Regions from separate parts of the Carnobacterium sp. GW821-FHT04C06 genome, predicted to be linked through region 2. Evidence: predicted binding sites of a transcription regulator. Region 2 holds the regulator's gene; the other holds the start of a gene.
What was found. Region 2 encodes LexA, which represses DNA repair genes until DNA is damaged. Its sites were predicted from a motif close to CNAACANNTGTTNG; they were not measured.
Positions count from the first base shown of each region.

Region 1: the regulator LexA is predicted to act here: its motif matches at 2,316-2,329, upstream of AC07SW_RS01825 (replication-associated recombination protein A).

Region 1 covers NZ_JBWKTN010000001.1:380,348-388,331, forward strand. The annotation lists gene AC07SW_RS01810 (coiled-coil domain-containing protein) at 1-860, opposite strand, end outside; gene AC07SW_RS01815 (LrgB family protein) at 1,112-1,828, opposite strand; gene AC07SW_RS01820 (CidA/LrgA family protein) at 1,794-2,207, opposite strand; gene AC07SW_RS01825 (replication-associated recombination protein A) at 2,398-3,675, shown strand; gene AC07SW_RS01830 (Nramp family divalent metal transporter) at 4,051-5,352, opposite strand; gene AC07SW_RS01835 (hypothetical protein) at 5,502-5,780, shown strand; gene AC07SW_RS01840 (hypothetical protein) at 5,815-6,060, opposite strand; gene AC07SW_RS01845 (universal stress protein) at 6,201-6,674, shown strand; gene AC07SW_RS01850 (DEAD/DEAH box helicase) at 7,158-7,984, opposite strand, start outside.
Region 2 covers NZ_JBWKTN010000005.1:95,241-103,224, reverse strand. The annotation lists gene recJ (single-stranded-DNA-specific exonuclease RecJ) at 1-634, shown strand, start outside; gene AC07SW_RS09915 (adenine phosphoribosyltransferase) at 657-1,169, shown strand; gene AC07SW_RS09910 (hypothetical protein) at 1,221-1,520, opposite strand; gene lexA (transcriptional repressor LexA) at 1,644-2,267, opposite strand; gene AC07SW_RS09900 (DUF896 family protein) at 2,484-2,723, shown strand; gene tkt (transketolase) at 2,883-4,874, shown strand; gene AC07SW_RS09890 (hypothetical protein) at 5,177-5,536, shown strand; gene AC07SW_RS09885 (YneF family protein) at 5,705-5,941, shown strand; gene AC07SW_RS09880 (ABC transporter ATP-binding protein) at 6,126-7,877, shown strand; gene AC07SW_RS09875 (ABC transporter ATP-binding protein) at 7,877-7,984, shown strand, end outside.

The DNA.
Region 1 (7,984 bases), on a different contig from region 2:
TCTGTTTGGTTTTGCAATTCATGAACTTTTAATTCTAATTGATCTAATTCTGCTTGAGTTTTTTGATAGAGTTTTTGTTCTTTATCAGCATAACGCTCTTCTACTTGCTCTTGATACAATGAGAACCACTCTTTCTCTTTATTCAGACGTAAAAAATCATCTGAGACTTTGGCTTGATGAGCTGCTTTATCAGATATAATCTCAGAAGTTGCAAGTTCTTTTAAATCTTGTACTTCGACTTTTGTTTCATCTAATAATTCCGTTGACTCTTTTTTAGCTTCATTTTTTGTTTTTTCCGCTTCGATTTTGGCGTCTTTTAATAGCGCTTGTTCTCTTTCAACAAGTTCCTCTTCTAATTGGCGGTGTTTTGCTTCATATATTTTATTTAATTCGTCTAATCGGTTTGCTAATTCACTGTCTTGACGAATTTTTTCTTGTTCCATTTCTTTTTGATAAACAATTAATTGATCCTTTAGTTCAGTAATTTCATTTTGAACAAAACCATACATTTCATTAGATTCATCAAAGGCCTTTTGTAAAATCGATTCTGCTTGTAATTTAGCATCTCTTAAAATAGCTTGCTCTTTAATGGCAATTTGCTTTTCTAGAGTACGTTTCTTTTCTTCATATTCAGTCACTAATTCATTTAATGCTTCTTGATATTCTCTTTCAAGAGCTGCTTCTTTTTCTTCAAAACGTTTCAGGTTTTCTGAATTCACTTTTGACACGGAGTCGGTAATCAATTCATTTAATGTCTCTTTTACATGATCCACCATTTGATTGGTGATTTCTTTCGTTTCTTCAAGTGGAACTGGATTAAAAGACAATTTGATGTTGGGTCTTTTCGATGAATCGGTCATTGATGAACTCCTTTCTGCATCATACATTTACTACTTATTTCTTTTAATGGTTCTATTTACAAGATGCTATTCACTTTTCATTAAAGTCACTACTTATTATCTCAAAAAACGGACCAAATTGCACCTTATTTTAATCAATTCTTTAGATATTCTCAAATAGAAATGAAGGTAAGATAAATAAAACTCCTTTTAAAGTTAAAAAAAAACAAAATTTCAAGTCAAATGAACTTAAAATCTTGTTTTAAATTAGCTTAAAACAGGGCTAATACAAGTTGTGTCATTAAAGGCGCAACGAAAACTGTTACTACTCCTGTCACTCCGATTGCTAATCCTGACATGGCCCCTTCAATTGGCCCTAATTCTAATGCTCTTGATGTTCCTATTGCGTGAGCAGCACTGCCTAAGGCAACTCCTTGGGCCACTGGATCAGTAACTTTTAAAGCTTTCAAAATTGAAGGTCCAATGATTGAACCAATGATCCCTGTAATAATTACAATAACGAGAGTAACCGTTGCGATCCCGTGCATTTTCTCAGAAATCCCTAAGGCTATTGCTGTTGTAACTGATTTTGGCATGATTGATACCATAATATCTTTTTTCAAGTGAAATAATACTGCAAGAATACCTGTAAAAAAAGTACTTGTGATCGTACCAAGTAAAATTCCTGTCATAATTGAACGAACATGTTTTTTTAATAAATGAAATGTATTATACAATGGGATACCTAAGGCCACAGTAGCTGGCGTGATTAAAATATTTAAAATTTCGCCACCCTTGTAATAATTTTCATAAGGAATCTTAGTAATTTTTAAAAATAAAATAATAAAAATAGTCGCTAACACGAGCGGATTCAATAATGGAAATGGAAACCTCTTAAAAATAGCCAAGGCTCCTAAATACATCGCAATTGACAGGATAAGGCCAAACATCGGATTACTTGTAAGTTCTTGATACACTTTTTGCGTCATCCTTTCTATCTTTAGGTAAGTCAACACTGTTATCTTCAAATTTACGTTTTACACCTTGAACGATTAAGCCTACAAAACCAATTGTAAAAGCTGTTGTGAGTAACGAAATAATCAATAATAACCACCATGTGTCTTTAATTACTGGAAAATAAACCATAATACCAACTCCTGCTGGTAAAAATAAAATACTTAAATTTCCAAGCAAAAAGCCTCCAACCGTCTCCACATCTTTTACTTTTAGCAGCTTAAATTGTAGTGCTAAAAATAAGAGCAACATCCCTATCACACTTCCTGGAATCGGTAAAGTGAAAACTTTTGACAACACTTCTCCTAAAAATGAAAAACTTAAAATGTACAATAACTGTTTGTAAATATCCATTTCTATCCCTCCATACACCAATTACTATATCATAGTTTTTGATAAACGTAAGGAAAAACATTGATTTAACCGCTTTCCTTTGAATATTTTTAGACTTTCACACCAAACTAAACATACGTTCTTATTTTGTGGAAGCTCTTGTTAGAAAGTGGTATAATTGAAATAAGATTATTTTAATAAGGAGGTTACTATGAATCAACCTTTAGCTTTTAGAATGCGGCCAACAAACATCGACCAAATTGTTGGACAACAGCATCTCGTTGGAGAAGGCAAAATTATTAGACGAATGGTGGAAGCTAAAATGCTTTCCTCTATGATTTTATACGGCCCTCCTGGCATTGGAAAAACAAGTATCGCCAGTGCGATTGCGGGTTCTACTCAATTTGCATTTCGCACGTTAAATGCAGCAACAGATTCAAAAAAAGACTTACAAATCGTCGTTGAAGAAGCAAAAATGAGCGGAACTGTTATTTTATTACTAGATGAAGTTCATCGTTTAGATAAGCCTAAACAAGATTTTTTATTGCCTCACCTTGAAAATGGGCGCGTAATTATGATTGGAGCAACAACTGAAAATCCTTATATTACTATTAACCCAGCGATTCGAAGTAGAACACAAATCTTTGAATTAAAACCTTTACAAATTGAAGAGATTGAATCCGCATTAGAACGAGCTATAAAAGATTCTGATAAAGGTTTAGGCAGTTTAACTATTGAAATCAGCCCAGAGGCGATGCTTCATTTTGCTAGAGCAACAAATGGCGACGTTCGTAGTTCTTTAAATGGTTTAGAATTAGCCGTTCGCTCAACTAAACCAAATCAAGATGGTGTTATTGTAATTACACTTGAAATTGCTGAAGAATGCTTGCAAAGAAAAGCTCTGACTCATGATAAAGATGGCGATGCTCATTATGATGTCATTTCCGCTTTACAAAAATCTGTTCGCGGCAGTGATGTAAATGCTGCTCTTCACTATATGGGGCGTTTAGTTGAAGCCGGTGACTTGCCTATCATCGCCCGAAGACTAATGGTGATTGCCTATGAAGACATTGGCTTAGCAAATCCTGCTGCTGCTGCCAGAACTGTAACTGCCGTGCAAGCAGCTGAAAAACTTGGCTTTCCGGAAGCCAGAATTCCTTTAGCAAATGCAGTTGTTGATTTATGCCTTTCCCCTAAATCAAATTCGACTTACGTAGCGATTGATGCAGCACTAAGCGATATTCGTGCTGGTAAAAGTGGGGACGTTCCAGATCATTTAAAAGATTCTCACTACAGTGGTGCAAAGGAATTAGGCCGTGGCGTCGATTACAAATACCCACACTCTTTTCCTGGCGCTTGGGTGAATCAACAATACTTGCCAGATAAGCTGAAAAATGCCGTTTATTTTGAACCAAATCACACTGGCAAATATGAAGATAGTTTAGCTAGACAATATGACACCATCAATAAAATGAAAAAGAAATCCTGATAGTTCTTAAAAATTTTTTCACTTGAATTATTGGCAGATTTTAAGCATTGAAACTTGAAAATAAAAAAAGCATATGCTACTATAAAGATAAGAATTCTGAGATGTACGAATTGTTCAATAAATGTGCTGACCGAACAAATAGTACGACCTCGGGATCCAAACTGATTCAAATGGATAACAAGCCTTTACCTTTGGTAGTTAGATATTTGACAGCGGAGCCCACCTGCATGTATGCGGGATCAACACTACCTGAACGCGAAAACGGCATCACCGGATTTCTTTTTTAAAATTTATATTTTGGAGTCATCTTCTAGCAATAGAAGGTGACTTTTTTTGCAAAAAAAACAAGCAATGGCAAGCATTACCTGTTTTTTCTTAAAAGAATGTTGTTAGTAAATATATGTTTAAGCCTGTAATCAACAAACCAATAAACCAGGCTAGGCTATTGACGACTTTCCCGTTTTTCAAATCCCCCATCAAACGCTCATTACTAGTAAATTGAATTAAAGGAAAAATTGCAAACGGTAACTGCATCGATAAAATTACTTGACTTAATAATAGTAATTCATCCGTTCCCCTTTGTCCTGCAATAATCGTTACAATAACAGCTGGAACAATTGCAAATAAACGCGTTCCCAAACGACTTAACCAAGCAGGTATCTTTAAGTTTAAGAAGCCTTCCATGATAATTTGCCCTGCCATGGTACCTGTTAAAGTTGAATTTTGTCCACTTGCTAATAAGGCAACTGCAAATATCGTACTCGCAATACTCGAACCTAATGTCCCATTCAAAAGTTGATACGTATCTTCAATCCCAACCACATTGTATTGCCCAGTTTTATAGAAGGTTGCCGCTGCAAGGATTAAAATAGCTGCATTGATTAATAAAGCAAACGTCAAATTAATCGTTGAGTCAAGAAAAGCAAATTTAGTCGCCTCTTTTTTTCCTGCTGGTGTCCGTTCATAGGCTCTACTTTGGACAATTGACGAATGTAAATATAAATTATGTGGCATGACCGTTGCCCCGAGAATTCCCAATGCTAAATACAGAACTTTAGGATTCGTTACTACTTCTGTATGGGGTAAAAAGCCTACCATAATTTCTCTAAATTCTGGTTTACTTAAAAATAATTCAATTGAAAAACAGATAAAAATTGTCGTCATTAGAGTAATGACAATCCGTTCAATCCATTTGAATCCTTTGTGCTGTAAAAATAAGAGCAATAAAATATCTAAGGATGTAATCAATACACCGTATAATAGCGGAATTCCAAAAAGTAACTTTAATGCGATTGCTGCTCCAATAACTTCAGCTAAATCTGTTGCAATAATAGCTAACTGTGCCAAAATCCATAACAAAATCGCTCTTTTTTTTCCATATTCATCTCGACATAGCTCGGCTAAATCTTTTTCTGTCGCAATTCCCAATTTAGCACTTAACGACTGTAACAACACCGCCATCAAGTTTGATAATAGAATAACAGATAATAGCAAATACCCAAAAGAAGAGCCTCCAGCAATCGATGTTGCCCAATTCCCTGGATCTACATAGCCAACTGCAATCAACGCCCCTGGCCCCATAAAAGCAAGCAGCTTTCTAAAGGAAGACGCATTTTTGGGGATTGCAATTCGTTTCCCAAATTTATCTTTGTCTTGCTTATTTTCATTTAACCCCAATTAATCTCCTCCATTCATAGCTTTTTAGGTTAACCTAATTTTACTATCAAATATTACTTAAATCAAGAACAACTAACATTCATTCAAATTCGATTGATTTTATGCTATGCTATAGATGAAAATAGATTGTTAGAAAGGAATCATGATTAATGACAATTTTAATGGTTATTTTTGCATTGATTTTATTTGCAATTGCTTTCTTCCTATTAAGTGGAAAAGCAAGCGTCTTAATTATTAATGAGCAAAAAGAACAACATCAGTTTAATCAAAAATTTTTTAAATCTTATGGCTACTTAATGTTGATTTTTGGGTTATTCGCCTGTTTTTTAGTTTTTTATCATCAACAATGGCTTTGGTTAACCTTTCTTGCCATAACAAGCTTTTTAATGGTGTTCTTCGTAATAGGGCTTAATCGCAGAATTAATTAAAAAAAGAAGTAAACTGTCTACATAAATGGATAGTTTACTTCTTTTTTAGTTGACTAATATCTAGTAATTCTAATTGTAAATTTCCAACGGGGCCTGCTAAACGTTCAATAATTGCAGCCATCTTCACGCCACCAATGCCTTTAACTTCTGCAAATTGTTCAATAAGTTCACGGTTGATATCCTTTAAATAGAAAATTTGTTGTTCTTCACAATAGGCTTTAAAAAGAATAAACTTTGGTTCTAAAAAAGCTTCACTAATTAAAATATCCCCTTTTTGCATGGATAAAAAATCCTTTCTTTTAACTAAAATAGACTTTACAAAGGTTTTAAGTTTCAAGTTTCAAGTTTTTGTTGTAAAATAAAGATAGAAGAACGCATTTGATTCTTATTATATCATGAATTGAAGAGGAGTGGATGAACATGTTACAACAATACAAACGTATTTTAGTTGCTGTCGATGGATCTGAGGAAGCTGAATTAGCTTTTAAAAAGGCTGTTTATGTAGCAAATCGTAACGAGGCTGCATTGGTTTTGGTTCATGTTATTGATACAAGAGCTTTCCAAAGCGTTTCTAGCTTTGATGGCGCAATGGCAGAACAAGCTACCGAACAAGCTAAAAACACCATGGAAGAGTATCAACGTTATGCAAAAAATCATGATGTTGAAGATGTTCGTTATACGATTGAGTATGGTTCACCAAAAGCAATTATTGCCAAACAAATTCCAGAAGAACAAGACATTGATTTGATTATGGTCGGTGCTACTGGTCTTAATGCGGTAGAACGAATTTTTATCGGTTCTGTTTCAGAATACGTTATTCGTCAAGCAACGTGCGACGTCTTAGTTGTTCGTACTGATTTAGAAAATAAATTACCTGATAAAAAAGAGAAATAGTAAAACAGAAGGTAATTGTCAAGTACCAATAAAACACTATTTGTCAAAAATTAAATTGTAAAAGGTAAACAAAGGCTTACGATCAATCAGTAATAAACCTGTAACTTTAGTAGTTGCAGGTTTTTTTTCGTCTTACTACCTCTCTCAATTATTAATTTTTATAGAGAAAAATAAAAAAGGACTCAAATTACAACAAGTTCTTTTCGATATCTATAAGGAACAGTAATATAAAAATTAATAATCTTATCCTCCCAAAAACAAAAAAATCTTAAAAATTGCAGTTTCTTTCTTTTGGTTTCTTTACCGTCTTTAAGTTGAAACCCTATTTTAATCCATGACCATTCTACATATTTTTAAATTTTTATATTTACAGACATTAGCCCAAGTGTTTAAACTCGTAGAAAAAGGAACTTTTTCGTCTAGGCAAACAAATAATAAACCAGTAATTTAAGATTTACTGGTTTATCTGACTATTATATTTTTCTAAAGTACATTTTCCAAAATAGATAATTCATATTGACTGAGACTAAATTTATATAAGTTATTTTTTATATAAGTAAGAGGATTATCCTGTGGAACATATTTAATTTTTTTTAAAGCAGAAGAAGGAACACCATAATCCAATAATATACTGACACTATCATCGATACCTTCGTTTTCAAGCATTGCAATAAATAAGGAATAGTCTGCTTTTTCATTAAGTGAAACATAATTTACTATGCTCTCTAAAATACTAAGTTTTCTTGGAATTTTGTACTTTGCTTCATTTTTTATGAAAGATAAAATTTGAGATATAGATAAATTAATTAAAATTTCTTCTGTGTTCTTTACACTTTGTCTATTCCAATCTATCTGCTGATTAATAGCACCTAGCAAATTATTATGTATAATTTGCCAACATTTACCAGCGATAAATGTGTGTGAATTTCCAGTATTCCCATCAAGAACATGGCTTACTATCTTTAAAGTCGTCTGTAATTTCTCACGAGTAGGAGTGGATGACCATACTATCGTTTTTAAATCATCTGTATGGGTCTTAAGATACTCATATAATCTTGTTTGACTATAGATATCATAATAATTACTTTTAAATATTTCAAATAGTTCATTTGGAATTCCTTCTGTTAATTTATAGAAATCAGCCTGTCGCTCGGCTTTAACATCACTTGACTCTAAATTCACTAGTATTTCACTCTGTAATTCTTTATCTTGTTCAATGATAGGTATATCAAGATTTTCATCTTCCTTTTCAGGAGGGTTATCAAAATAATAAATATTTCCTGTATAATATTTCATCATCCGTCCAGCAC
Region 2 (7,984 bases):
TCAAGTTGTTGATTTGAGAGGGAGCAATTTAGCAGCAGGTCTTTGGGTACAAGGCGCAGCTTGTTATCTATTTTATAATAAGAAAAGCTACCAAACTCATAATGATAAAGTTCCAATGGGCAGTGAAAGTGTTTTGATTGAGTCCAAAGAAGATGCTGAAGCTTTTAAAACGCAACATTCAACCTTTGTATTTATCGATTGTCCAAACGAATTAGAATGGATTTCGTCAACGATTCGGGGAAATACACCAGAAAAGTTAGTTACTGCCTTTTTTAGTGAATCAGAAAGTTACCTAAATGGGATGCCAAGCCGAACACAATTTGGAGAATTATTTAAATTCGTAGCCACACACAAAGATGTTGATATTCGACATAAGCTGTCTATTTTAGCAAATTATCTAAAAATCAAAGATAACTTATTAATTTTCATGATTAACGTGTTTTTTGAACTAGGATTTGTTACAATAGACAATGGCGTAATGAACTATGTCAAAGATGCTCCAAAAAAAGAGTTGTCTGATGCAGAAAATTACCAAAAACGACTAAATCAAATAGAAGCCGAAAAAATCTTGCTGTACAGCCATTTTGCAGAATTAGAAATCTGGTTAAAACAACAAATTAATGAAGCCTCGTAAAATTTGAATGGAGGATTTATAGATGGATTTAAAACAATATATTGCAGATGTAAAAGACTTCCCTGAAAAAGGAATTATTTTCCGTGACATTTCACCCTTAATGGCAGACGGAGAAGCTTATCGTTATGCAACTAACGAAATTGCAAAATACGCAAAAGACAAAGGCGTTGAAATGATCGTTGGACCAGAAGCTCGTGGATTTATTGTAGGTTGCCCAGTGGCCTATGAATTAGGAATCGGTTTTGCTCCTGCTCGTAAAAAAGGCAAACTGCCAAGAGAAACAGTTGAAGTTAGCTATGGTTTAGAGTATGGATCAGATGTTTTGCAAATTCACAAAGACGCTATCAAACCAGGTCAAAAAGTGATGGTTTGTGATGATTTACTAGCAACCGGTGGAACCATTGCAGCGACGATTCAATTAATCGAAAAATTAGGTGGAATTGTTGTAGGAACAGCTTTCTTAATCGAATTAACAGATTTAAATGGTCGTGCTCAAATTGAAGGATACGATATCTTCACTTTAATGGACTACTAAAATAAAAATCCCCCTCAAGTTAGATTGATTCTAACCTGAAGGGGATTCTTTTTATGCGATTGATTTTGGATTTTTAGGAGAGCGTCCTAGGACAAACTCGATAATCGTTAAAACAACTAAAATACCAACGATAATTGCAAACCAATTAGATGTTTGAATGCCGAAATCCCAAGTGTTATAAATCCAGATGACAATGCCACTATAAATAATTGAAAGAATATTCAAAACAGCAAATGCCCATAAATTTCCATTTTCTTTATTGCGTAAGTACATAACGGAAAGACCAACACTTAAAAGAATCCAAGCAACTTGAATCAATAAGCTAAACCAATAAAACAATAATGCAACCATTTCACTTAACCTCCTTATGTGAGAATAAAAAAAGCCTTATATACAAAGTTTAGCACAATTATTTGTAGAGACAACTAAAAAGCATTAAAAAAGAGCTTCCTAATAAAGGAAACTCTGAAAGTCTTAAAAAATGTGACTCCGGTATAATCCAACAACTTTTCCAAGAATGGTTACTTCACTAAGAATAATCGGATCCATTCCATCGTTTTCAGGTTGCAAGCGGTAATGATCTTTTTCTTTGAAGAATCGTTTACAAGTTGCTTCATCTTCACTTGTCATAGCAATCACGATATCGCCATTATCAGCATTTGATTGTTTGCGAACAATTACAGCATCGCCATCTAAAATTCCACAATTGATCATACTTTCACCACGAATAGTTAGCATGAACAACGCTTCATTTGCATATTGCAGATGAGGAGGTAGTGGGAAATAATCAGTGGCTTCTTCAACTGCTAATATCGGTTCACCAGCTGTAACGGTTCCTAGAAGGGGAATCTTATCCATTGGGACACCAAGTTTAGACAATCCAAGTGCAGTTAACTCAATAGCACGAGGTTTACTAGGATCTCGTTGAATAAAGCCGTTTTTTTCTAAACGTGATAAGTGGCCATGTACCGTTGACGTTGAAGAAAGAGATACAGCAGTACCAATCTCACGAACAGTTGGGGGATACCCTTTTAGTTGAACTTGTTCATGTATGTACTGTAATACTTCAATTTGTCTAGATTCTGGAGTTTTACGCATGATTAAATGCACCTCGTTTCTTTATCAATTTTCTTAACTATAGAATACCATAAATAATCACAGAATTCAAACAGATGTTCGGTGAAAATTAAATTTCTATTCCTAGTGTCTTGAAAGCTTTGTAAGAATAAACTAATTTTTAGGCAAATGGATATATTTTCAGCTTAATTTTTGATATAGTTAAGAGGTCAAATGAAACGAGATGGAGTGAATTAAATGCTATCTAAAGAAAAAATAGCCCGAATTAACGAGCTAGCCAATAAGTCTAAGAGCGAAACCCTCAGCTTATCAGAGCAACAAGAACAAAAAGAATTAAGAGAAGAATATTTACAAGCTTTCCGCGGTGGAATGAGAAATCATATCGAAGGAATGAAAGTTGTCGACAATGATGGGACAGACGTTACTCCTGAAAAGTTAAAGCAAATTCAAAAAGAAAAAGGATTACACGACCGCTAAAAATAAGAAGGAAATGAGACATATAAGTAGAAAACGCTTTATCAATTGTTAAAATTTGGCGTTTAATCGTTAAAATAAATACAATAATTCTATGAAAGCGTTGCGTAAAACGATTTAAAACAGTAAAATAGAGATATTAAAACTGAAAGGATGATTTAATTGTTCGATACAACTGACCAACTTGCAGTAAACACGATTAGAACACTAAGTATGGATGCGATTCAAAAAGCAAACTCAGGACACCCAGGTTTACCAATGGGGGCTGCTCCAATGGCGTACACGCTATGGACAAAACATTTAAACGTAAACCCAAGCAACTCATCATGGGTAAATCGCGATCGCTTTGTACTTTCAGCAGGACATGGTTCAATGCTATTATATAGTTTGTTACATTTATCAGGTTACAAACTATCAATGGAGGATTTGAAAAATTTCCGTCAATGGGATAGCTTAACCCCTGGTCATCCAGAAGTACATCATACAGATGGTGTTGAAGCAACAACAGGTCCTCTTGGACAAGGAATTGCAAATAGTGTCGGAATGGCAATGGCAGAAGCCCATCTAGCGGCAACGTATAATAAAGAAAATCATCAAATCGTTGATCATTATACCTATGCTTTATGTGGTGATGGAGATTTAATGGAAGGCGTATCAGCTGAAGCAGCAAGTTTAGCAGGTCATTTAGAGCTAGGCAAACTTGTGGTATTATATGATTCAAATGATATTTCATTAGATGGTCCTACTTCAAAAGCTTTTACTGAAAATGTAGGCAAACGTTTTGAAGCGTATAATTGGCAACATATTTTAGTTAAAGATGGAAATGATCTAGCTGAAATCGAAAAAGCGATTGAAGCAGCAAAAGCAGAAACTAAAAAACCAACTTTAATTGAAGTAAAAACAGTGATTGGCTTTGGTGCTCCAAATGAAGGAACATCTAAAGTTCACGGTGCACCACTTGGAATGGATGGAATCGAAGCGACTAAAAAAGCTTACGGTTGGGATTATCCAGCGTTCACTGTTCCAAATGAAGTAGCTACACGTTTTAAAGAAACAATGATTGATCAAGGAGCTAAATCAGAAAGTGAATGGAATGAATTGTTCGCTTCATATAAAGCTGAATATCCAGAATTAGCTGCTCAATTTGAATTAGCAATGTCTGGGAACTTACCAACTGATTGGGATAAAGAATTACCAGTTTACGAAGAAGGCGAAAGTGCTGCTTCTCGTGTGACAGGTAGTGAAACCATTCAAGCATTGTCAAAAGCTATTCCATTTTTCTGGGGTGGATCTGCAGATTTATCTGCTTCAAACAATACAATGGTTGCTAGTGAAAAAGATTTTGAACCAGGTCAATATGAAGGACGCAACATTTGGTACGGTGTTCGTGAATTTGGAATGTCAGCTGCAATGAACGGAATTTCATTACACGGTGGTTCAAAAACTTATGGCGGAACATTCTTTGTATTTACAGATTATTTACGTGCAGCAATTCGTTTAGCGGCTATTTCAAAAGCACCTGTAACGTATGTGTTTACACATGATTCAATCGCTGTAGGAGAAGATGGTCCGACTCATGAACCAGTAGAGCAACTATCTAGCTTACGCGGTATGCCAAACTTGTCTGTAATTCGTCCAGCTGATGGAAATGAAGTGGTTGCTGCTTGGGAACAAGCAATTACCTCAACTGACCACCCAACAGTATTAGTCTTGACTCGTCAAAACTTACCTGTCTTGCCTGGAACAAAAGAAAATGCACGTAAAAACGTTGCTAAAGGCGGTTACGTAATTTCTCCACAAGATGGTGATCAACCAACTGGAATTCTAATAGCAACAGGTTCTGAAGTTGCCTTAGCAATCGAAGCACAAAAAGAATTGAAAAAACAAGGCAAAGATGTTTCAGTAGTATCGTTACCAAGTTTTGATTTATTTGAAAAACAAGATGCAGCATACAAAGAGAGTGTCTTGCCAAAAGCAGTTAGAAAACGTATGTCAATTGAAATGGGCGCAACCTTTGGTTGGGAACGTTACGTTGGACTTGATGGCGTAATGCTGGGCATTGATAAATATGGTGCAAGTGCACCTGGAAATACAGTTATCGAACAATATGGATTTACAGTTGAAAACGTCGTAAATACATTTAACCAGTTATAAACATAAAACATCATTTATTGGACTCGAGTAGATAGTGAGTTCAATAGATGATGTTTTTTCATAGGCATTTAGGTAGTTATACTCGAAGATTTAAAATACTTATTTTTACTATTTTATTTTTTAGACTTTTATGGTTTAATTATTAAAGAACGATCGGTTTTTATTGGGTAGTTATTCTGTATGTGATGAAAGGAAATGAACTTTAATAGCAATTAGTTTTGAATAAAATGTTCTCATGTAGGGGAATACTTAGGCGTAATAATATTATTAAAAAAGTGAATAAAATTTTAGAGAGGATGAATATGATGATATTTATTTGGAAAAGAAGAGGTTTATTAGTTCCATTAGCAATTTTTTTAGGTTATTCGCCTATACTTATATTAGCAGGAGTCACTATGGATTTGGAAATAGAAAGAGGAAATTTACTGTTACGAATAATCGGTTTTGTAGGATTAATCACTATGTTTTTACCTGCATTAATAAATTATTTTTTTTCAAAGAAATTTTTAAAAGATGAGGGGATAAAAATAGTAACAGATGAGGAAGGTGTTCAATATAAACTTGATACATATAGTAAATTTTTCTTTATCAAAAATTCTACATGGACAATAATTTTATTGATTTTTCCAATAGTTACAATTATTAGTTACTTTTTTGAATAAACATTATTTAATGTATGAAATCCTGTTTTAAGTTCTCAATCAATGTTTTCGTAGCCTTAATGTTGCATAAAATCACATTTTTTTGAAATAATAGTCAGTATCTATTTATTTTTACCAAATAATCTAGTACAATTGATAAATGAGAAGTCTCGAAAGGAGTGAATGGAAATGTCAATCGGAATCGCTATTTTATTAATTGTACTTGCTTTAATTGCAGGTTTAGTTGGTGGGTATTTTATCGCAAGAAACTATATGATGGATTACTTTAAAAAGAATCCTCCCGTTAATGAGGATATGCTACGTATGTTGATGATGCAAATGGGTCAAAAACCGTCTGAAAAGAAAATTAAGCAGATGATGGCCTCTATGCAAGTTCAACAAGAAAAAGCGAATAAGAAAAAATAAACTCTAAATTTTTTTTGGAGTCTATGGATTCTTTCAAACGGGCAGAGGTTTTCTGTTCGTTTTTTTATTGCAATAAACCACAAATTAAATGTGTTTAGCTAAAAAGTGCAGATAGTATTATAATGAGTAAGCACTTCTCTAAGTTAAATTTGAAATAAAAGAAATAGGTAGGTGAAAGAAACGAATGGGAATCTTTAAAAAGTTAGGTTGGTTTTTTAAACAAGAAAAGAAATCATATATGATTGGGATTTTCTTTTTAATTTTAGTGGCAATCGTTCAATTGGTTCCCCCTCGGATTATTGGGGTGGTTGTTGACGAAATCGCAGCTGGAAAAATGACAGCTCAATCATTAACAAAATGGTTGATTATTTTAGTAGCAGCAGCAATTGCACAATATATTTTCCGGTATATTTGGCGAGTGAACATTTGGGGAACTGCCGCAAAATTAGAACGAACCTTACGAACGAATTTGTTTAAACATTTTACACAGATGGATCATGTTTTTTTTCAAAAATATCGTACTGGAGATTTAATGGCACATGCGACGAATGACTTATCTGCGATTCAAATGGTAGCTGGTGGTGGGATTTTAACATTGGCCGATTCAATGATTACAGGAGGCGCTACAATTGTTGCAATGGCATTATTTGTTGATTGGCGCTTAACACTGATTGCATTGATTCCTTTACCACTCCTAGCCGTAGCTTCACGTATCTTAGGACAAAAGCTACATGTTCGTTTTAGAAGTGCTCAGGCGGCGTTTTCTAGTATGAATGATAAGACGCAGGAAAGTATTAGTGGCATTAAAGTGATTAAAACATTTGGTCAAGAACAAGAAGATGTTGCCGATTTTAAAAAGCAGACAGATAATGTAGTTAGCAAGAATAAAAAAGTTTATTTAGTCGACTCGTTATTTGACCCAGCAATTACATTTATTATGGGCATATCTTATGTACTAACCATTGTTCTAGGTGGTAATTTTGTAATGAGTGGCACGATCTCAATTGGTCAATTAATTTCTTTCATCAGCTACATTGCGATGCTGATTTGGCCGATGTTTGCAATTGGTCGCTTATTTAATATCTTAGAACGAGGAAGCGCTAGTTATGACCGCGTTCAGGAGTTATTAAATGAAACTTCTGAGATTATTGAAAATCCTGATGCAATCACGACACCAGTCAATGGGAAAATTGAGTATCAAGTGGATAAATTCAACTATCCAGATGACGATTCAGTAGCTTTGAATCATCTCCATTTTGAAATTGATAAAGGCAACACTCTTGGACTTGTTGGGAAAACTGGTGCAGGTAAAACAACAATTTTTAAGTTGTTGTTAAGAGAATACGATGGATATAATGGTAGAATTCAGTTTGGGAATGCCGATATTCGTGAGTATTCATTAAATGCTTTGTTACATGGGATTGGCTATGTACCACAAGATCAATTTTTGTTTTCAACTACAATAAAAGAAAATATTCGTTTTGCTGATCCAACGCTAAGTGATGAGGAAGTTGTGAAGGCAGCGAAATTAACAGCGATTCATGAAGATATTTTAGCAATGCCAGAAGGATACGATACTCTAGTAGGTGAACGTGGGGTTTCATTATCTGGTGGACAAAAGCAACGTATTTCAATTGCAAGAGCGCTTATTACAAATCCTGAACTCTTAATTTTAGATGATGCTTTATCCGCAGTAGATGCTAAAACAGAAGAAGCGATTTTGTCAGCTCTAAAAAAAGAACGAAGCGATCAAACGACTATTATTGCAGCTCACCGAATTAGTAGTGTGATGCATGCAGAGGAAGTGATTGTAATTGATGATGGAGAGATTGTCGAACGAGGCAATCATAGTGAATTGATACAATTAAATGGTTGGTACAAAGAAATGTATGAAAAACAACAATTAGAAGCAAAACTGGAAGGAGGGACGAACTAATGGAAAAATCAGATTGGTCCAAATCCATTCCACTTAAAGAACAATTTCAAATTGTTAAACGAATGTTTTATTATGCGAAGCCGTACAAAAAACAATTTTTTATTGCG